DNA from 4 places in the Tepidibacter sp. Z1-5 genome. Region 2 is predicted to be linked to each of the others. Evidence: riboswitches for the same ligand, from Rfam matches in the RefSeq annotation. Region 2 holds a riboswitch; each other region holds the start of a gene.
What was found. A riboswitch is a leader RNA that binds a small molecule or an ion and turns the genes downstream of it on or off. The one in region 2 is predicted to bind S-adenosylmethionine.

Region 1 (5,432 bases), on a different contig from region 2:
TCATTTGTAGTTCTTTTTTAAGGTTTTCTATTTTACCAGATAGAATCATTATTGTCTCATCTATCATTTCCATATATTCTTCATTACTAATATTTCCAGTACATGGACCTATACACTTTTTAATATGATAATTAAGGCATGGTCTTTGTTTTCTCTGTATAGCTTTTTTTATATCTATACTACAAGTTCTTATAGGATATATATTTTTTATAAGCTCTAAAGTTTCATTAAGAGCAGTTATATTAGTATAAGGTCCAAAATATTTAGCCTTGTCCTTCTTTATCTTTCTAACCTTTAAAACTCTAGGATAATCTTCATTTAATGTTATCTTTATATATGGATAAGTCTTATCATCTCTTAATAAAACATTGTATTTAGGTCTGTATTCTTTTATTAGATTACACTCCAGTATCAATGCCTCAACTTCTGAATCTGTAATTATATATTCAAATTCAGAAATATTTTTGACCATAGACTTTACTTTTAAAGTATGATTTTTTGATACAAAGTACTGTCTTACTCTGTTTTTTAAAGATATAGCCTTTCCTACATATATTACATTTTTATATTTATCCTTCATTATATATACACCTGGTGAGCTAGGTAAATTCTTTAACTGTTCTTTTATGTCAAACATATTTCACCTCTTATGACTTATTATAATTAATTTTTAGAAATTTTAAAACAAAAATTTCGCTCTATGCTATAACTTAACTCATGGTGCTAACAATTTCTACTAACTACCTTGCTTAAAATATATTTTCAATATACATATATTACAAAATTTGATAGTTCCTAAAATCTAAGTTTATGATATAATAATAGTAACTATAATTTTTGTAATATAATAATAGTAACTAAAATTAAGGAGTGTGATTTCTGACATGTCCAACGGTGACAGGTCTGTTCCAACCCGAGTCAAAGACTACTCAGCATGTTTATCAATACTATTAATAATGTATTTTATTTCTAGTTTTTTAATCGGAATAATTTAAAAAAAGTCTACCTATAATTAGGTAGACTTTTTTACTTTATAATAAATTATATTACTTTCAACTTGTATATAACATTGATAAATGAACTAAACTTACAACTATTTTAATCAACAGAGTCGTGAGACTTGTTGGCACCATGAGTCAATGCGTAGCATTAGACGAATTTTTTATCTGCTAACTTACTACTTCATTTGCTTTCTTAGCCTTACTTTCAAGATTTGGATATCCAAATGATATTGCCAATATTCCAAATACAAATATTAGTATAGGATAGTGTAAATACTTTATTATAGCTAAAGGCGATATAGATGCAAGACCTGCTGCTACTAATATCTGTGCTCCATATGGAATTATACCTTGCCAAGCTGCTGCAAATATATCTAATATACTAGCACTTCTTCTTGGGTCTATATCATATTCCATTGCTATATCCTTTGCTATAGGTCCTGCCATAACTATTGCTATAGTATTATTAGCAGTACATATATCTACAATACTCACAATAGCTGCTATTCCAAATTCTGCACCTTTTTTTGTCTTTATTCTACTTCTTATAAATTCTAATATAAACTGTATTCCACCATTGAACTTTATAAGCTCAACAATTCCACCTACTATTATAGCTATCATAGCTAAATCTTCCATTCCAGATATTCCAGTTGCTACAGCCTGTATAAATCCAAATAATCCAAATGATTTATAATAAAGACCTACAACTCCTGCAAATAAAATTCCTCCGCCCAGTATTACAAATACATTAACTCCGAATAGAGCTGCTATTAATACTGATAAGTACGGTAATACCTTAACTATTTCATAAGTATATTCAGTATCTAAGCTAAGCTGATTTCCAGATGTTATAACTCCTAAAATTAGAGCAGTTATAATAGCTGCTGGTAAAGTTATAATAAAGTTTACTTTAAATTTATCTCTCATCTCACAACCTTGAGTTCTAATAGCTGCAATAGTAGTATCCGAAATCATAGATAAATTGTCTCCAAACATTCCTCCACCAACTACTGCACCAAGAGCTAATCCAACTGGTATTGATATCTTTGACGCAACTCCTATAGCAATTGGTGCAAGTGCTACTATAGTTCCCACAGATGTTCCCATTGAAAAAGATATAAAACATGCAATAACGAATAATCCAACAATCAATAAATTTTCAGGTAAAATAGATAAACTTAAATTTACAGTAGCATCTACTCCTCCCATTTCTTTTGCTACATTTCCAAATGCTCCAGCTAATATGAATATAATTGCCATAAGTATAATATTACTTTCTCCTGCACCTTTACAAAATACATCTATCTTAGTAGATATACTCTCTTTTGGATTCATAAATAAAGCAACCGCTGCCGATATTAAAAAAGCTACTATAACAGGCATCTTATAAAAATCATTAGTTATAATTCCTGATCCGATAAAAATAATTAAAAACACTGCCAAAGGCAATAATGCCCAAGGATTTCCTGACTTTTTGTTCATAGTATACACCCCTTCACTAAATTAAATATTATATTTCTAAAGCGATTTAGTGATTACTTTTTTATGCATAAAAAAAGTCTTCCCTAAATCGAGAAGACTCTAATAGCACAACTTAAACTATCATCATCTTCTCATCTCTCAAAGCTATAAGCTTTGTTGGACTTGGCACCTTTTCAAACCGTGTTTGAAGGTTGCCGAGACTTCACAGGGCCATTCCCTCCGTCTCTCTTGATAAGAAGTAAAAATTTATTTAATTTTCTTATTAATTAATAATACAGCCATATTATAGATTTGTCAAGAAATTATTTTCAAGAATTTTCAAGTGCATCTTGAATAGCATCAGTAATTTACTTTGGTACAAACCAAATCTAGTTTCTATTTTAGTATCTGTGGGTTATCAAAATGTTAGATATCACCAACAAATTCTAACGGACTCTGTTGCTCAAGATAATTTCAAATGTAGCTAGTATAATTGGTATAATATTATTGGGTGATAATATGCAGATAGATAGACTATTTAAGATTATATTTATATTATTGAATAAAGGTACAGTTACAGCAAAATATCTTTCGGAACACTTTGAAGTTTCAACAAGAACTATATATAGGGATATAGATAAGTTAAGTTCATCAGGTATCCCCATATACACCAGTAAAGGTAGTGGCGGTGGTATTAGTCTGCTTGAGAATTTTACTTTAAATAAATCTATTGTTTCAGAAAATGAACAAAATGAAATACTATTAGGACTTCAAAGTTTAAAATTAACTAAATCTCCGAATATCGAAAGTCTAATCAATAAATTAAATGCAGTATTTAAAAGTCCCAATAGTTATAACTGGATTGATATAGATTTTTCTCATTGGGGTAGCAAAAAAGATGAACATCAAAAGTTTACCGACATTAAAGCTGGAATAATAAATCATAATATAATTACATTTGAATATATAAGTTCTTATAGTAAGAGAACAATTAGAAGTGTTGAACCATTACGATTAGTTTTCAAATCGAAAACATGGTATTTACAGGGATTCTGTAGGACTAAGCAAGATTTTCGTACATTTAGAATTTCACGTATGAAAAAAATTAAAGTTGTAAATGAAACATTTGAACGAATACCTCCTGATGATTTGTCAATAGGATACGAAACAGTAGATTGTGATTTGATAGTAACACTAAAGCTCAGATTTAACCAGCAGATGGGGTATAGAGTTTATGATGAATTTGATGATGATTATATTATCGAAAATGATGATGGTAGTTTTAATGTAGAAGTATCTTTCCCTGAAAATGAATGGATATATGGATATATAATGTCATTTGGATACTTTGTTGAGGTACTTGAACCTAAACATATTCGAAATATTATAAAAGATAGATTAAACAAATCTATAGAACAATATAACTAATAATTTAAATATGACATACTGTTGTCAGGTAGTATATATTATACTACTAATATACCATATTGAAGGAGGAATAAGGATGAAATATGAATGGAGAAAGCAAGGCAAAGAATTATATTTACCAAAAAATAAACCTGAAGTTATTACGGTGCCAAACTTTAAATTCTTTATGATTGATGGAAAAGGTGATCCTAATAGTGAAGACTTTTCTGAAGCAATTGGGGTATTATATTCCTTATCTTATGCTTTAAAAATGTTACCTAAAAAAGGCATAATACCAGATGGATATTTTGACTATACTGTATTTCCACTTGAAGGTATTTGGGATTTAGAAGAAAAAGCAAGAACATTGGATACGCTAGATAAAAGCAAATTAATTTATACAATTATGATAAGACAGCCGGACTTTGTAACTGATGATTTAGCACAAGAAGTTATTGAAATTGTAAAAAAGAAAAAACCTCATCCCTTACTTGATAAAGTAAGATTTAATAGTTTAGAGGACGGACTTTGTCTTCAAATGCTACATTTAGGTTCTTATAACGATGAACCCGAGAGTTTTTCGATTATGGAAAATTATTGTACACAGAATAATTTAAAGCGAAGTTCCAAAATTCATAGAGAGATTTATATCTCCGATGCTAGAAAAACTCAACCTGATAAACTTAAAACTGTATTACGATTTAAAGTCGAACATAATGAATAAATATTAAATTTTAAAATTACTTTTATTTAAAATATAGGTAGCTACCTAGATTTCGTACAAACGAAATCTGGGTTATTTTTTTAGGGTCTGTGGGTTATTAAAAACTATCTATACAAATACCGCGAATACAACGATATTTTTACCATAGAATAAAAGACAAAAAAATAATACCATATTCTTATAAAAGAATTACCATTCAACAAGTACTCTAAAATAAGAAAGGTGGTATTATTTATGAAAAGAATAATATTTAAACATGATTATTATGAATAGGAAACTACTTCTGCTTAGTTGATTGCCTTTTTTGAAGTAATATGCATTTGAATATATTTAAAGTTTAAGAACTACACTTATAAAATAAATGGGATTAAAATGTTAGCGAATGATTTAAATATTTTTATATAAAACTTGAATTACAGCGTTTGAATACCCGTTAAGAAAGTTCGTTGTCTGACCGTAGAGAGTTTAGAACTTTTAGGGTATTCAATTAAGATGTAATGCTTAGTTTTATTAAAAATATTTAACACATAAGCGGTATTTTAATCCCATTTATTTTTTGGTTAAACACTATTTTTATAAATTTATAGTCTTAAAAATATTTCTTTAAAAACATTCCAGTATAAGAATTTTCATTATTTGCAACATCCTTTGGTGTTCCAGTAGCAACTATCATTCCTCCACCATCTCCACCTTCAGGGCCTAAATCTATTACATAATCCGATGTTTTTATAACATCTAAATTATGTTCTATTACTACAACAGTATTTCCTACATCTACTAATTTCTGAAGAACCTTAATAAGTTTATCTACATCTGCTATATGAAGACCAGTTGTT
Region 2 (5,432 bases):
TATTGAATGTACCATTTATTCCTGATACACTAAAATGCATATTTTCAATAGGGATATTAAGTGGATCAAGGTCTGCATCAAATGTATTTATAGTAAGCTTGAATTTATCATTAACATATCCAAAATCATTGTCTGTGAATGCTTGTATAGATGAAAATTCATCTTTTTGGGCTGTTGATTTGATAGCTAAAGAATCAACTATTCTTCTTTCAGCTCCATTTACGAGATTGTTTACTATAGTATCGTTTACTATAAGATCAGTAGATCCTCCTCCGTCAAAAAGCATAGCATCCTTGCAACCTAAAGATTTCATGTAATTAGCAACATCTTCTTCTTGCATTCCTATAACATTAGGAAGTCTTCCGTCTGCTGCAAATAGGATAAGTTTATTATCATAAGTTATACCTAATGCAGACCTTTGGCTTTTACCAGGAACTTTTTGTGTTGGAGGATATAATTGTCCGTCTTTTAATATTAAACTTCCGCCTCCTACTGCAAGGTCTATATTATTTGCATAATCAAGGCTAAATGCAGAATTTAGTTTTAGCTCATCTCCTACACTTAAAGAATTTCTAAGTGTTATACCGTTATTTCCAGCAGCTAATAATACATAACCATTGTCTGGTATTGCAACTGGAGGTTGTCCATATCTTATATCTGTAATGATATTATCTATTACAAGCACTTCGGTAAGGTCGTAGTATGTATCGTTAGCTCCTGGGGAGTTTTTGAAGTATTCATTTGTGTACATTACTATGTTCGCATAATTTTTACTAGGCTTATTTATAGCGGCTATTGGTAGCTGAGTATTTTTTGTTACATCTGATATACTAACATCTGGTTTTATGTAGGTAAAAAATGTGTTTCTATTTTTATCAAATAAGAATGTAGAATATTTATTTGGTTGATAATGAGGGTTTGATAAAACTTTTCCGTTTTTAACCATAGGACCAAGTGAAAATGCCGGATTTGACATACTAAAAAAGTCTGCATTTATAGCCGCCAGTATATCCTCGTTATTTCCATTTGAAGAATCATTTTTTACCATATCGCTAACCTTCTGAGTTTTACTGAATCCATCTTTGTTGAATAATAAATCTAATTTTATATCAGGATTGTCCAAATCTATGCAAACTAGATTTACATTTTGGATACCACTTTCTGTGAAAGAGTATACATTTTTATATGTTACGCCTTTAGCAAGCATCATTTCTTTTTGACTTTCAGTTACCACTGAGTTTGCAAATATATTAGTTGAAGATGAAAGCATAAAAAAACTTGCCAACATAAAGCTTATAAGTTTTTTGTTCATGAAAAATCACTCCTTTATTTATCATATTTAAGGTTTAAACCACAATTGAATTTGTTCTTTATTTTGCATAGCTTTAAGCATTCTCTTTCTAAAATAGGGAACTTTATTTGCGATATCATCTACAATGCTATTTGCAAATTCTCTTTTTGTCTTGCCATCAACAGGGCAAGGGCTTTTGAGAACTGGTAGATTATTATTTTTTACTGATTCTATTATAATGTCCTCTGTTATATATATTAAGGGTCTAATGGTAGTGATATCTATTCTGTCTAGGTATGTAACTGGTTTGAATGTATTAATTCTTCCTTCGTAGAACATACTTAAAAATAGAGTAGATATTCCATCATCAAGGTGATGTCCTAGTGCTATTTTATTTATACCTCTTTTTTTTGCTTCTTCATTTAAAGCTCCTCTTCTCATCTTGGAGCATAATGAACAGGGGTTAGATTCTTTTCTTTCATCGAATACTATTTTAGATATTTCTGTTTTGATTATAGTGTATGGAACATCTATTTCTTTTAAAAATTCTTTAGCAGCATCTAAATTCATATTATCAAATCCAGGGTCTACTGTTATAGCTTCTAGTTCGAATTTATTAGGAGAAAATCTTTGGAATAGCTTAAGTGCGTATATAAGAGCTATACTATCCTTTCCTCCAGAAAATCCTACTGCTATTTTATCGTTATCCTGTATCATGTTGTAATCGTCACAGGCTTGTCTTACTTTCCCGATTATTTTTTTCATTTTGATTCTCCTCTATATGTACTTTCATTCAAGAACTTACCTTATAAAGAATATAATGTAAGTTAAAGTTTTTACTATGTATACAATATTTAAATCCATACAATGAGTTTATATTAAAAATAATAGAAATTCAATTACAATAAGATTAAATTTTAATATATAATAAAGGTATTGAATTTTGTGAATGAGGAGTGACAGTATAAATGATTTCAGAATATATTTATCTAATGATTATATCTATGGTTCCTATAATTGAGCTTAGAGGTGCTATACCTATTGGAATAGTTAAGAACCTTAATCCATTATATGTGTACATAGCATGTGTTATAGGAGCTATAATTCCAGCTCCGTTTTTGATAATGTTTTTTAAGGATTTACTTAAGTGGCTTAAGAAGAACCGATATTTTAAAAAGCTTGGAGATTTCTTAGATAATAAGGTAAATAAGAATAGTGACAAAATAATGAGAAGAAAATTATTGGGCATAATACTATTTGTTGGAATACCTCTTCCGACTACGGGAACATGGACAGCAGCCATGGTTGCCTCTGTTTTCAACATGAGGATTAAAGATGCTGTACTGGGAATTGTTATAGGTAATATATTATCTGGAATAATAGTTTCATTTATTACATTAACTTTTACTTAAATAATGATTGACAAATAAATTTCAAAATAGTATTATGAACTAAGTCAGTTAATTGAATAGAATCTTAATACCTTATTAAGAGAGGTGGAGGGAATAGGCCCGATGAAACCCAGCAACCATCCAGTAATGGAAAATGGTGCTAATTCCTACAAGGCGAAGCTTTGGAAGATGAGGTCTAATTTAAATATAAATTAGTTTCTTCTTTGCGGAAGAAACTTTTTTTATTATAAAAGAATATAATCCAGAAGCTATTAAGTTCTTATCTATAGATTTAATGGCATAGAGTTTTAGAATTTATAGCTTTAGGGCAAAATATATAAATAAAAAATTGGAGGTATTAAAATGGCTAAAAGATTATTTACATCAGAATCAGTTACAGAGGGGCATCCAGATAAAATATGTGACCAAATATCGGATTCAATATTAGATGCATTACTTGAGAAAGATCCTAATTCAAGAGTTGCTTGTGAGACATCAGTTACTACAGGACTTGTTTTAATATCAGGTGAAATATCTACAAATGCTTATGTTGATATTCAAAAAGTTGTTAGAAATAGAATTAAAGAAATAGGTTATGATAGAGCTAAATATGGATTCGATGGAGATACTTGTGCAGTACTTCTTGCTATAGATGAGCAGTCTTCAGATATTGCCATGGGAGTTGATGAAGCACTAGAGAGTAAAGAAGGAAAGATGAAAGATGAAGTTGAAGCAGTAGGAGCAGGAGACCAAGGCATAATGTTTGGATTTGCTTGTGATGAGACAGAAGAATTAATGCCTATGCCTATATCTTTATCTCACAAATTATCAAGAAGATTATCAGAAGTCAGAAAAAATAAAACTTTAGGTTACTTAAGACCAGATGGTAAAACTCAGGTTACAGTTGAGTATGATGGAGATAAGGTTGTAAGAATAGATACTGTTTTAATATCAACTCAACATAGTCCTGATGTGACTAGAGAGCAAATAGAGAAAGACTTAATAGAGCATGTTATAAACCCTGTTATACCAGAAGAATTATTAGTTGATACTAGAATATTAGTTAATCCAACAGGAAGATTCGTTATAGGAGGACCTTGTGGAGATGCAGGTCTTACAGGAAGAAAGATAATAGTAGATACTTATGGTGGATACTCAAGACACGGTGGTGGAGCATTCTCAGGAAAAGATGCTACTAAGGTTGATAGATCAGCAGCTTATGCAGCAAGATATGTTGCTAAGAACATAGTTGCAGCAGGACTTGCTAAAAAATGTGAATTAGAACTAGCTTATGCAATAGGAGTTGCAGAGCCTGTATCTATAATGGTTGAAACATTTGGAACTGGTAAAGTTTCGGAAGAAATACTAGTAGAGCTTGTTAAAAAGCACTTTGACTTAAGACCAGGAGCTATAATAAGAGATTTAGATCTTAAAAAGCCTGTATTCAGACATACAGCAGCTTATGGACACTTCGGAAGAACTGATTTTGACTTTGCTTGGGAGAGAACTGATAAGGCTGAAATACTTAAAAAAGAAGCATTACAATAATATAATTGTTTTATGAAAGAGGCTTGAATAAGCCTCTTTTATTTTTATATGCTTAACCCAAAAATAAGGGTATTAAAATAATTCTTTCTTAGATTATATGTGGGTTATCAAAACTATCTATAAAAATAACGCAAATACAACGATATTTTGAATATAACTAAGCTTTTATCTTATTAACAATCCTAAAATTTACGAACTCCCCTACGGTCAGACACGCAAATTTCTTAACGTATTATTAAACGCTAAAAACTAAGTTATATTAGTCAAAATATCTAAAAATATTTACTAACATTTTTATAGACAGTTTTGAGTATTAATACTTATATCATAAATTCAACCCTACCCCTCTATTAAAATAAAAAAAAATTTTTGCTTAAATACATGAATTTTATTTTGTGTAACATATCTATAAATACAAGATTATAGAATTAAAATTTATGGATAACATGATAAATAAAGAAAGTAAAATATTAAAGCGTGAATTTTTTGATATAATAGTAGTATTATAACTGTTTAGGAGTAGATGCTATGGAGAAAATAAAGGGAATGGTAGTTGAGATTGTATTTAAAAACGATGATAATGGATATACAGTAGCCGCCCTTGAACACTCAAATGATGAAGTTACAATAGTAGGATGTATGCCTACTATAACAGTAGGTGAGACTATTGAACTTGATGGAAAGTGGATAAATCATAAAATGTATGGACCACAGTTTGAAGTGAGTTCATTTATTCCTTGTACACCTGAATCTGAGGAAGGAATATACATATATTTATCATCAGGAATGATAAAAGGTATAGGCCCTAAAATGGCTAGGAAAATAGTAGAGACATTTGGACTAAATACACTGGATATAATACAAATGAATCCCGAAAAACTGACTCGAGTTGATGGAATAGGAAAGAAAAAGGCTGAAACAATAGGAAAGAGCTTTCAAGATAATAGAGAACTTAGAAACTTAATAATAAATTTATCAAAGTATGGGATAACGCCTAATTACTGCCTAAAAATATATAAAAAATATAAAAATAAATCTATTCAGATAGTAGAGACAAATCCATATAAACTAGCAGAAGATATAAGAGGGATAGGATTTAAGCTTGCTGATAATATAGCAACAAAAATGGGTATTGATCCTTATTCAAAAGATAGAATATCGCAAGGTATAATATATACACTAACTCAAAGTTTAAGTGAAGG
Region 3 (5,432 bases), on a different contig from region 2:
AAAAAGTTTGAGCTTACATTTATATCTTTATGCGTTTTTAATAAATCTAGTATATTTTTTTGATATCTTAAATCCCAATCTCCATATCCTGGGCTATATCTTAAAGATGAATGAACTCCTCTTAAAATATTTTTGTTTATCAAATAATTATGAAATTTATCTATTAATATCTCAACTGCATGTGAACCTAAGATATCAGCTATTGAACTTTTTTTTAACTCTGAACTAAGATATTTTTCTTGAGAGTATTTATTAAGATAATCTCCTATACTAAGAGCTATTAATGTTACCTTATGACATCCTAATAGCCCTTTTGCTAAATAAGCGCTGTCTATCTCTATTTCATCTAATGTTACCTTATCCTTTTCTATGCTTTTTATATTTATATCCTTATAGTAAATACACGGCTTTATATATTTTTTAATTTCTAAAACCTCATCTTCTAATCCTCTTAGTTCCTCTATATTCTCGCATATACTGTCTATCTCTTTATCTATATTAAAATTATATAAAACATTTACATCCATAAAATATCTCCATATATCATATTAATGAATCTACAAGCTTAACAGCACCAACTGCATCCTCACTGTATCCATTTGCTCCAGATTTTATTGCGAATTCTTCTGTAACTACTGCACCTCCAGCTATTATTTTAATATCGGGAAGTTCCTTTCTTATATAATCTATAGTTGTAGTTATTTCACTCATAGTAGTTGTCATAAGAGCACTTAAAGATATTACATCTGCCTTTTCTTCTTTAGCTGCATTTAAAAACTTATCAGCAGGCACATTCTTTCCTAAATCAATTACCTTATATCCATGTGATTTTAACATAACACTTACCATGTTTTTTCCTATATCGTGTACATCTCCTTTAACAGTTCCTATCACTATAGTTCCCTTAGTTTTAAGGTCAAAATTCAAGGTATTCTTTATGATATCAAATATCTTTTCAACTATTTCTGCACTAAGCATTAATTGTGGAAGGAAATACTCTTTGTTTTCAAATTTATTACCTACTATATTAAGTGCCTCTATAAGTCCTTCATCTATTATCTCTGATTTATCTATATTTTCATCTAAAAGTTTTTTAGTTATATCTAATGCCTTATATGATCCATTTACTATACATTTTTTAAGTTGATCTATTGATATAATGTCATTTGATTCATCTATTTCACTTTTTAAAATACTTTTTTTGCTGTTTAAATTTATATAGTTAGTTACATTCTCATCTCTATTTGATAAAACAGATGCTGCTTGATAAGAATTCATAATATTTTCATCTAATGGATTGAGTATTGCAAGGTCTAATCCATTTGAAATAGCCATAGACAAGAATGAGCTATTTAACTTGCTTCTACTTGGAAGTCCAAAAGATATATTACTAACACCTAAAACTATGTTTACATCTAATTCTTCCTTTATAATTTTTATACTCTTTAAAGTCTCAATAGCTGCTTTATTATCTGTAGATACACTTATGCACAATGGATCTATGTATATGTCTTTTTTAGGTATATTATAGTCAATGCATCTATTAACTATTTTCTTAGCTATTTCAAGCCTTTCTTTTGCACTATTTGGTATGCCATTTTCATCAAGAGTAAGACCTATAACCCCAGCTCCATATCTTTTGACTAGAGGAAGTATAGATTCAAGACTTTTTTCTTCTCCATTAACAGAGTTTACTATAGCTTTTCCATGATAATTTTTTAAAGCTTCCTCTAAAACATCTTTATCTGTGGAATCTATAGATAAAGGTGCATTTACATTCTTTTGAATCAAATTTATGAGATTTTTCATAACATATGCTTCATCTATTCCATCAACACCAACATTTACATCTATCACATGTGCTTTATTTTCGACTTGAATTTGAGCTTCTTCTTGAGCTATTAAAAAATCTCCATCTTTTATTTTTTGAGCTAGTTTTTTGTTTGCTGTAGGATTTATTCTCTCTCCTATTATTTTTGGAATATAGTTTTTACCTATCTTTACTATCTCTTCTCTACTTGAAAGTATTGATACTTGTTCTAAGTTCCTTTTTGTAGGTTTGAAATCTTTAATTCTTTTTTTTATAAATTTAGTATGCTCAGGAGTTGATCCACAGCATGAACCAAATATGTTAACTCCTATTTCAAAATATGGCTCAATTTTTTGTATAAAAGCTTTCCCATTCAGTGGATAATATATGCTGCCATCTTTTATAACAGGAAGACCTGCATTTGGTTGAACTATAACAGGTAAGGAAGTAGTTTTACATATCTTCTTAGTAACTTCTATTAATTCCTCTGGTCCTCCCGAGCAGTTTACCCCAACAGCACTAGCACCTAAAGATTCTAATACTATAGCTGCTGATTCTGGGCTAACCCCTGTTAATGTTCTATCTCCTTCATAAGTTAGTGTACATATAACCGGTATATCACATACATCCTTTGCTGCTAAAAGAGCTGCTCTTATCTCTCCTAAATCATTGAATGTTTCAAGAAGTATAAAGTCTGGATTTTTACTTGCCAAAGCATTTATTTGTTCTTTAAATATTTCATATATATCATCAAAACTATTGTTTCCTATAGGTTCTACAAATTTTCCAGTAGGTCCAACAGATGCAGCTACATATTTATTATATTTGTCAGCTATTTTTCTAGCTATTTCTACTGCTTTTGAGTTAATCTCATACACCCTATCTTCAAGGTTATACTCTTTAAGTTTTACACTGCTTCCTCCAAATGTATTAGTAGTTATAACATCTGCCCCTGCCTTTAAATATTTTTCATGTATTTTAATTACCTTGTCCGGATAATCTACATTCATAAGTTCAGGACAATGCCCAGGCTTTAATCCATCTTCCTGTAGCATAGTTCCCATAGCACCATCAAACACCAACAATTCTTCTAATATCTTAGTCATATCTATCACCCCTGTAATAATTCTAAAGTCAAATCATAATCCTTCATAGGAAATATATGAATCCCTTTTGACATGCCCTTTATATTTAAGTATGTCTCTTTTAATATATTTAAAGTCTCTTTTTTCCCACCTTTATCAAGTCTATCTATAAGTTTATTAGGAACATCAATCCCAGTAACATTGTTGTTTAGATATCTTGCAAACTTGATAGACTTTAAAGGCATAAGTCCATATAATATTGGAATGTCTATATGTTCAATTTTTTTTGTGAATTTCTCTAGTTTTTCAATATCAAATACAGGCTGAGTTTGAAAAAAGTTTACTCCACTTTCTATCTTTTGATGAAACTTATCTATCTCTTTTTCTAAATCATCACTGCACGGATTCACCACTCCTCCAATGAAAAAATCAGTTTTTTCTTCTAATTTATTTCCACTAAAATCAAATCCACCGTTTAGTTTAGATACAACTTGAGTAAGACCTATAGAGTCAGTATCAAATACCCCAGTTGCATTTTTATGATCTCCAACCTCTGGTTTATCTCCTGTTAATGTTAATATATTTTTAACCCCTAAAGCATTGGCTCCAAGTAATTCTGATTGAATAGATAGAATGTTTCTATCCCTACATGCAAAGTGAAATATAGCTTCAATGTCAAGCTTACTTTGTACTATGCTTCCTAAAGCTATAGGACTCATCCTCATGTTAGCCATAGGATTATCTGGTATATTAACTCCATCTATTAAATGTGCTAGCTTTTGTATCCTATTTATTTCAGATTCTGAACTACCAGACTTTGGTGGTTCTATCTCTATAGTGGTTACAAATTCTTTTCGTTTAATTTTTTCCCTTAATTTTTTCATATTAATCCTCCCTCTCTTATTAAGTTTAAAGAGATAAGAATCCTAAATAAAAAAACCTCTTTCGACTGAAAGAGGTTACAATTCATAGAAAGCTTATCTTTCAGCTAATTAGCTGCTGGATTTAGCACCGATGCACATTCGTGCCGGTTGCCGAGACTTCACTGGGCCAGATCCCTTAGTCTCTCTTGATAAGAGTTTATTTTGTTTTTTTACATACTATATCATCTTGAAATATATGTCAAGCTTTTTTCTGAATATTTAATGCTTTTTAATATTCATATATATCCTCAAACTGTAACTTATAAAGATCACTATAAATTCCTTCTCGATCTATAAGTTCATCATGACTTCCACATTCCGTTATTCCATCATTAGTAAGAACTATTATCTTATCTGCATTCTTGATAGTAGTAAGTCTATGAGCTATAACTAATGTCGTTCTATTTCTAGATAAATCATATAAAGATTTTTGGATAATTCTTTCTGTTTGAGTATCAAGTGCAGATGTAGCCTCATCTAGTATTAAGATAGGTGGATTTTTAAGGAATATCCTAGTTATAGCAATTCTCTGTTTTTGACCTCCAGATAGTCTAACTCCTCTTTGACCAATATAGGTATCGTATCCATTTTCAAGATTTATTATAAACTCATGTGCATTAGCTTTTTTAGAAGCTTCTATTATTTCTTCATCTGTTGCATCATACTTTCCATAAAGTATATTTTCTTTTATAGTACCTGAAAATAAGAATACATCCTGCTCTACAACTCCTATATTTTTTCTTAAATCCCTTATCTTCATATCCTTTATATTTACTGAATCTATCTTTATAACTCCATTACTTACCTCATAAAATCTAGGTATTAATCTTAAAAGTGTAGTCTTTCCTGCACCAGAAGGCCCTACTATTGCTATAGTTTCTCCAGACTTAACACTCATATTTATTCCTGTAAGTATACTTTTGTTGTTATTGTATCCAAATCCTACATCTTCAAATTCTATATTACCTTTTAATTTATCAATATTTATTGCATCTTGCTTTTCTTGAATTTCAGTCTTTATTTCCATAACCTCCATAAATCTTGCAAAACCTGCCATACCTCTTTGATAATTTTCGATTAATGTAGTTATCTTTCGTATAGGCTGTAAAAACATAGATACATATAATAAAAATCCTATTAAATCACCTATTGTAAATTCATTATTGTATATAAGATATGATCCATACATTAGTACGACAAGATTTATAATGTTTGAAAAAAATGTTATTCCGCTAAAAAATTGTCCTAATACCTTATATGATTTTTGTTTTGTTTCTTTAAAGCTTTTATTTCCTAAATCAAATTTATATTCTTCATATTCTTCATTGTTAAAAGCTTTTACAACTCTTATACCAGATATAGAATCCTCAGCTTGAGCGTTTATCTCTCCGATCTTAACTCTTAAATCTCTAAATGATTTTTTTAACTCTCTGTTTTTAATAATTGTGAATGTAAGCATTATAGGCATTATAGAGAATATTACTAAAGTCATTTTCACATTTAGTGTAATCATTATACAGAATGATCCTGCTAGCGTAACGAATGCTATAAATAAATCCTCTGGTCCATGATGGGCAAGTTCTGATATTTGATTTAAATCGTTTACAAGTCTTG
Region 4 (5,432 bases), on a different contig from region 2:
CATATATCCAGATCATCTATACAATCTTGGAAGAATATGAATAAAACAAATAAAGCTATAATCCACCAACAATCAAAATCTTTAAAACAACCCATAATCTAACCTCCTTATTTTTTTGAAGGTTATACCTTCTTCTATATACTATGTACTTTGGGTTAATTTGGTTAATGCATATATGTGAAAATTTTGTTTTTGTTTATCAAAATCCGCTTCATGCTAACGCATTAATAATGTCGCCAACGAGTGCTAACAGAATCCGTTGCTCAAAAAAAGAAAAAAAGCTAGTAAAAACTAGCTTTTTAGCATCCAAATCCGCCATCACAACAGCAAAGTAATATGATACCGATTAGTATTATGAATAAGAAGTTATTGTCATCACCACAAAAATCAAAATCGCAACAGCAGAATAATACTAGTAATAATAGTATCCATATAAATCCACAATCGTCATCGTGGCCACAGCCAAATAAATTTCCAAATCCGCCTCTAAATAAATTTCCACTATTTTCACTCATTCTATTACCTCCCATAAATTAATATTAAAGGTTATTTCCTTCTTCTTTATGTTATGAGGTTTCATCTAATTTTGTTACTCTTATAAGAGTTTTTTTTAATTTTTTTTGTATTTCATCTTGGGACAATCTATTGTATGTATTATAATAATTTATATTTTGTTTTAGTTTTTCTTTATTATTGAATCTATTGTTTATAGCTGTTTTTAATTTTTCTAAGGAAACCATTTTATAGTCAATATAGGCTTCAATATATTTATTATTTTCAATACTTGATAGGCCATTTTTTATATTGTCTATTCTTTTTACGTATTCCCCTATATTATTCTGCTTAATACGATTATTATTAAAATCTTCAACTATAAAATTAACCTCTCTTATATATGGATTTATATTTTTAACGTCATTCATTAACTTATTCTGATAGATATTTAAATTCATGCAAAAAAACAGTACGTACAATATAAATATAGCTGTAAATTTTCTCATATATTTCCTCCTTAGTATTACTTTCATTATATTTATATTCATATTTGTACAAGTTATTACAGTTATTTAGCTTAGCTCAAAAAAAATATATTGAAATATTTTTGAACATGTAATAAACTACTATTAAAAATATTAGTTTATTATGTTTTAGGAGGTAAGTAATATGTTTGAAAAAATAAAAGAGATAATAGCAGATCAATTAGGTGTAGATGATATAGATTCTATAACACCATCAACTTCTTTAGTCGCTGATTTAGAAGCTGATTCTCTTGATGCTGTTGAAATAATGATGGCTCTTGAGGATGAATTCGATATTGAAATTCCAGATGAGCAAGCTGAAAATTTCAAAAACATAGGAGATATATGTACTTATATCGAAAATAATAAATAAAAAAGATAAGGGGAATTTCTTCCTCTTATTTTTTTGAATTTTGAAATAAAGTTTATTAAAATGAGCACTATTCAGACTGTTAACAAAATATTGTTAGCAGTCTTTTTTCAAGTTGATTCAATCATAAATATTTTTAAAAAATTTATTTTTTATATTGACATCTTAGAAAATTTCCATTAGAATTGATTTTAAATTAAAAAAATTAAATAATTTTAAGTAACTCTTATCAAGAGTGGCGGAGGGATCAGGCCCTATGAAGCCCAGCAACAGCTAGTATTTACTAGAAATGTGCTAATTCCTGCAGTAATATTACTGAGAGATGAGGGAATAAAGTAGTTATATATAACTATTGTAATCTAACAACCATTTCTCAAAGACTATAGAAATGGTTGTTTTTTTTATTCTTCTCATTTTAAAATTAAAATTTTAAAAGGAGGACTAAAAATGAAAAAAAGTAATTTGAATTTTGAAACACTCTGTGTACAAGGAGGATATAATCCAAAACCAGGAGAACCTAGGATACTACCTATAATACAAAGTACAACATACAAATATGAAGACCCAGATCATGTTGCAGCTTTATTTGACTTAAAGGAAAATGGTCATATGTATTCTAGAATAAGTAATCCAACGGTTGCTGCTTTTGAAGAAAAAATAGCTCTTTTAGAAGGTGGTTCTGGCGCAGTAGCTGTATCATCTGGTCAAAGTGCTACAGCTTTAGCTATTTTAAATATATGTACAAATGGAGATCATATTTTAGCTTCATCTACTTTATACGGCGGTACATTTACTCTTATTTCTTCAACACTTAAAAAATTTGGAATAGAAGTTACATTTATTGATCCTGATTTACCTAAAGAAGCAATATTAAAATATGCAAAAGAAAATACTAAATTAGTTTTTGGTGAAAGCATCGGAAATCCCGGACTTAACATTCTAGATTTTGATAAATTTTCCCAAATAGCTAGAGAAATAAAAGTTCCTTTTATTGTAGATAATACTCTAATTACACCATACCTTTTGAAGCCCCTTGAGCTTGGTGCTAATATAGTAGTTCATTCAGCTACTAAATATATAGATGGTCATGCTTCTAGTGTTGGAGGGGTTATTGTAGATGGTGGAAATTTCGATTGGAGTAGCGGAAAATTCGATGAATTCGTATCACCCGATCCAACCTATAACGGAATTAGTTATGTAGAGAAATTTAATAATCTATCTTATATAACCAAACTTAGAGTTCAACTGCTTAGAGATTTTGGAACTTGTTTAAGTCCTTTCAACTCTTTTCTATTTAATCTTGGAGTTGAAACACTTCACCTTAGAATGCAAAGACATAGTGAAAATGCATTAAAATTGGCTAACTTTTTAGAAAAACACGAAAAGGTAAAATGGGTTAACTATCCTTATCTTAAAAATAGTAAAACTTATGATAATGCAAAAAAATATCTTAAAAAAGGAGCAAGCGGAATTCTAACCTTTGGTATTGAAGGTGGAATTGATGATGCCAAATCTTTTGTGAAGAATTTACAACTTTCTGCACTAGTAATTCATCTTGCAGATACTAGAACTAGTGTACTTCACCCAGCTAGTACAACTCATCGTCAACTAAGTGAGAAAGATCAATTGAATGCAGGCGTTACACCTGATTTGATTAGAGTCTCAGTTGGAATTGAAAGTATAGATGATATAATAAAAGATTTTGATAATGCTTTAAACAATATATAATTCGAGGTGATGTTAATGATTTCAGTAGCTGTTTTAGGAAATGGAGTTGTAGGCTCTGGTGTTTGTGAGCTTATTAATAAAAACAATAATAATATAAAACTATCAAAAATTTTGGTTAAGAATCTAGATAAGCATAAGGATGATAAAAATCATAGTATTATAACAAATAAAATTGAAGATGTTTTTGATGAAAACATAGATATAGTTATAGAGCTAATTGGTGGAATAACCCCAGCTTATGAATATATAAAACAATCTTTAAGAAATAAAAAACACGTTATCACAGCAAACAAAGATTTAATTTCAAGACATGGAGAAGAACTTTTAGAAATTGCTTACGAAAATAATGTAAAACTTTATTTTGAAGCAAGTGTTGGTGGAGGTATACCTATAGTTAAAAATATCAAAAACTACTTAGTAAGTAATGAAATCAAAAGTATAAAAGGCATACTAAACGGAACCACAAATTTCATTTTAACAAAAATGAATAAAGAAAAAACTTCTTACTCTAATGCTTTAAAAACAGCTCAGAATCTTGGATTTGCAGAAGCTGATCCTTCTTCTGATATTAATGGATACGACAGTGCAAGAAAACTTTCGATTCTTTCTACTATAGCTTATGAAAAGAAAGTTTATTGGGAAGATTTTAAGGTTGAAGGAATTTATAATATAACTGAGACGGATATAAAAAAAGCAAATGAGTTAGGAGGAGTTATTAAGCTTTTAGGCATAAGTAATTTCAAAAATGATAAAGTTTATGCAAGTGTTAGACCTGTTATAGTAAATAAAGATTCTGAATTTGCAAAAATAGATGATGAATATAACTCTATTATAGTAGAAGGGGATAGTGTGGGAAAACTTATATTTACAGGAAAAGGTGCTGGAAAACTTCCAACTGCTACAGCAATATACTCAGATATAATAGACTGTATTCAAAATAAAAAAGATTCTTTCTTATTTAACTATGAAAAAGCTCTGATTAAAAATAACTCTAGTGAAAAATGTGATTGGTATATAAAAATCAACTATAAAAACTCACATAAAATCCTAGCTGAATTAACTGAACATTTCAAAAATATAGATTTGGAAATCAATAAAAAAACTAGTCAAATTCTTGTAGTAGTTAAATCTGAATACGAAAAATATATAAATGAAATATTAGACAAATTACTTAAGTTAGAAGAAGTTAATACAATAAATTCTTTAATGGTTTTAAGTGCCTAGAGGAGTGATATAAAATGCCTCTTTTAATACCACAAAATACTTCTTTATACAATATTTTAACTTATGAAGGTATATGTTTAATAAATAAGTATAAATTTAATAAACATATAAAACCGTTAAAAATACTTATTTTAAATTTAATGCCTACAAAATTAGAAACTGAAATTCAACTTCTTCGTGTCCTTGGATTTAGTAATCACTATATAGAAATAACTTTTTTAACAACTAAAACATACATATCTAAAAACACTTCTAAAGAACATTTAGATATGTTTTATAAAACTTTTGATGAAATAAAAGATGAATACTTTGATGGTATGATTATAACTGGAGCTCCAGTTGAACATTTAGATTTTGAAGATGTTGCATATTGGAATGAGTTTAAAAATATAATGGATTATTCATATAAAAATATAAAATCTACCTTTCATATATGCTGGGCAGCCCAAGCAGGACTTTACCATCATTATGGAATTAAGAAATACAGTTTAGATGAAAAAGTTTTTGGTGTTTTTTCTCATAAGTCAAATAATTCATATTCAAAATTATTAAATGGATTTGATGATGAATTTTTTGCTCCACATTCTAGGTACTCATACACAAAAAAGGAGGATGTTGAAGATTTAGATGATCTTGAAATATTATCCGAATCAGATGAGGCTGGAATATATATAATAAAGTCTAAGGATTTTAAAAATATATTCGTAACTGGTCATTCTGAGTATGATTCTTATACTTTATATAATGAGTACAAAAGAGATATTGATAAAAATATAGATGTACAAATTCCTAGAAACTATTTTTTAGATGATAATCCAAATAATAATCCTATTGTCAAATGGAGAGGTCATTCTAATTTGTTATTTTATAACTGGATAAAAATATTGACTTCACTTTAATACATTAATTTTATAAATTATAAAATAAAATCGTAGCTCCTTTGGGAGTTATGTGGGTAATCAAAAACTATCTATAAAAATACCGTAAATGCAACTATATTTTTATAGATAGTTTTAGTTTTATTAAATTTATCAAACCCACTTTTACAAACTCTCTTAAAAAGTATTAAAGTATTTAAAAATCAGAAAAAA

Region 1: it holds a riboswitch for S-adenosylmethionine, as region 2 does, so the genes downstream of both, WJW32_RS04400 (Na+/H+ antiporter NhaC family protein) here and metK (methionine adenosyltransferase) in region 2, are expected to answer to the same signal.
Region 3: it holds a riboswitch for S-adenosylmethionine, as region 2 does, so the genes downstream of both, WJW32_RS06620 (methylenetetrahydrofolate reductase) here and metK (methionine adenosyltransferase) in region 2, are expected to answer to the same signal.
Region 4: it holds a riboswitch for S-adenosylmethionine, as region 2 does, so the genes downstream of both, WJW32_RS01300 (O-acetylhomoserine aminocarboxypropyltransferase/cysteine synthase family protein) here and metK (methionine adenosyltransferase) in region 2, are expected to answer to the same signal.

The regions. Positions count from the first base shown of each region.
Region 1 is NZ_JBBMMD010000019.1:6,683-12,114, reverse strand. Features, by position in the region: gene uvrC (excinuclease ABC subunit UvrC) at 1-637, opposite strand, end outside; gene WJW32_RS04400 (Na+/H+ antiporter NhaC family protein) at 1,170-2,486, opposite strand; SAM riboswitch class I at 2,615-2,724, opposite strand; gene WJW32_RS04395 (helix-turn-helix transcriptional regulator) at 2,985-3,893, shown strand; gene WJW32_RS04390 (GyrI-like domain-containing protein) at 3,970-4,596, shown strand; gene uvrA (excinuclease ABC subunit UvrA) at 5,186-5,432, opposite strand, start outside.
Region 2 is NZ_JBBMMD010000002.1:29,394-34,825, forward strand. Features, by position in the region: gene WJW32_RS00135 (phosphodiester glycosidase family protein) at 1-1,312, opposite strand, end outside; gene WJW32_RS00140 (tRNA 2-thiocytidine biosynthesis TtcA family protein) at 1,340-2,056, opposite strand; gene WJW32_RS00145 (COG2426 family protein) at 2,260-2,703, shown strand; SAM riboswitch class I at 2,773-2,878, shown strand; gene metK (methionine adenosyltransferase) at 3,046-4,230, shown strand; gene recD2 (SF1B family DNA helicase RecD2) at 4,759-5,432, shown strand, end outside.
Region 3 is NZ_JBBMMD010000026.1:16,087-21,518, reverse strand. Features, by position in the region: gene WJW32_RS06630 (hypothetical protein) at 1-527, opposite strand, end outside; gene WJW32_RS06625 (homocysteine S-methyltransferase family protein) at 544-2,916, opposite strand; gene WJW32_RS06620 (methylenetetrahydrofolate reductase) at 2,922-3,779, opposite strand; SAM riboswitch class I at 3,870-3,974, opposite strand; gene WJW32_RS06615 (ABC transporter ATP-binding protein) at 4,048-5,432, opposite strand, start outside.
Region 4 is NZ_JBBMMD010000005.1:5,454-10,885, reverse strand. Features, by position in the region: gene WJW32_RS01320 (hypothetical protein) at 1-95, opposite strand, end outside; gene WJW32_RS01315 (hypothetical protein) at 300-515, opposite strand; gene WJW32_RS01310 (hypothetical protein) at 567-1,001, opposite strand; gene acpP (acyl carrier protein) at 1,165-1,392, shown strand; SAM riboswitch class I at 1,613-1,718, shown strand; gene WJW32_RS01300 (O-acetylhomoserine aminocarboxypropyltransferase/cysteine synthase family protein) at 1,837-3,117, shown strand; gene WJW32_RS01295 (homoserine dehydrogenase) at 3,133-4,341, shown strand; gene WJW32_RS01290 (homoserine O-succinyltransferase) at 4,356-5,240, shown strand; gene WJW32_RS01285 (Lrp/AsnC family transcriptional regulator) at 5,416-5,432, opposite strand, start outside.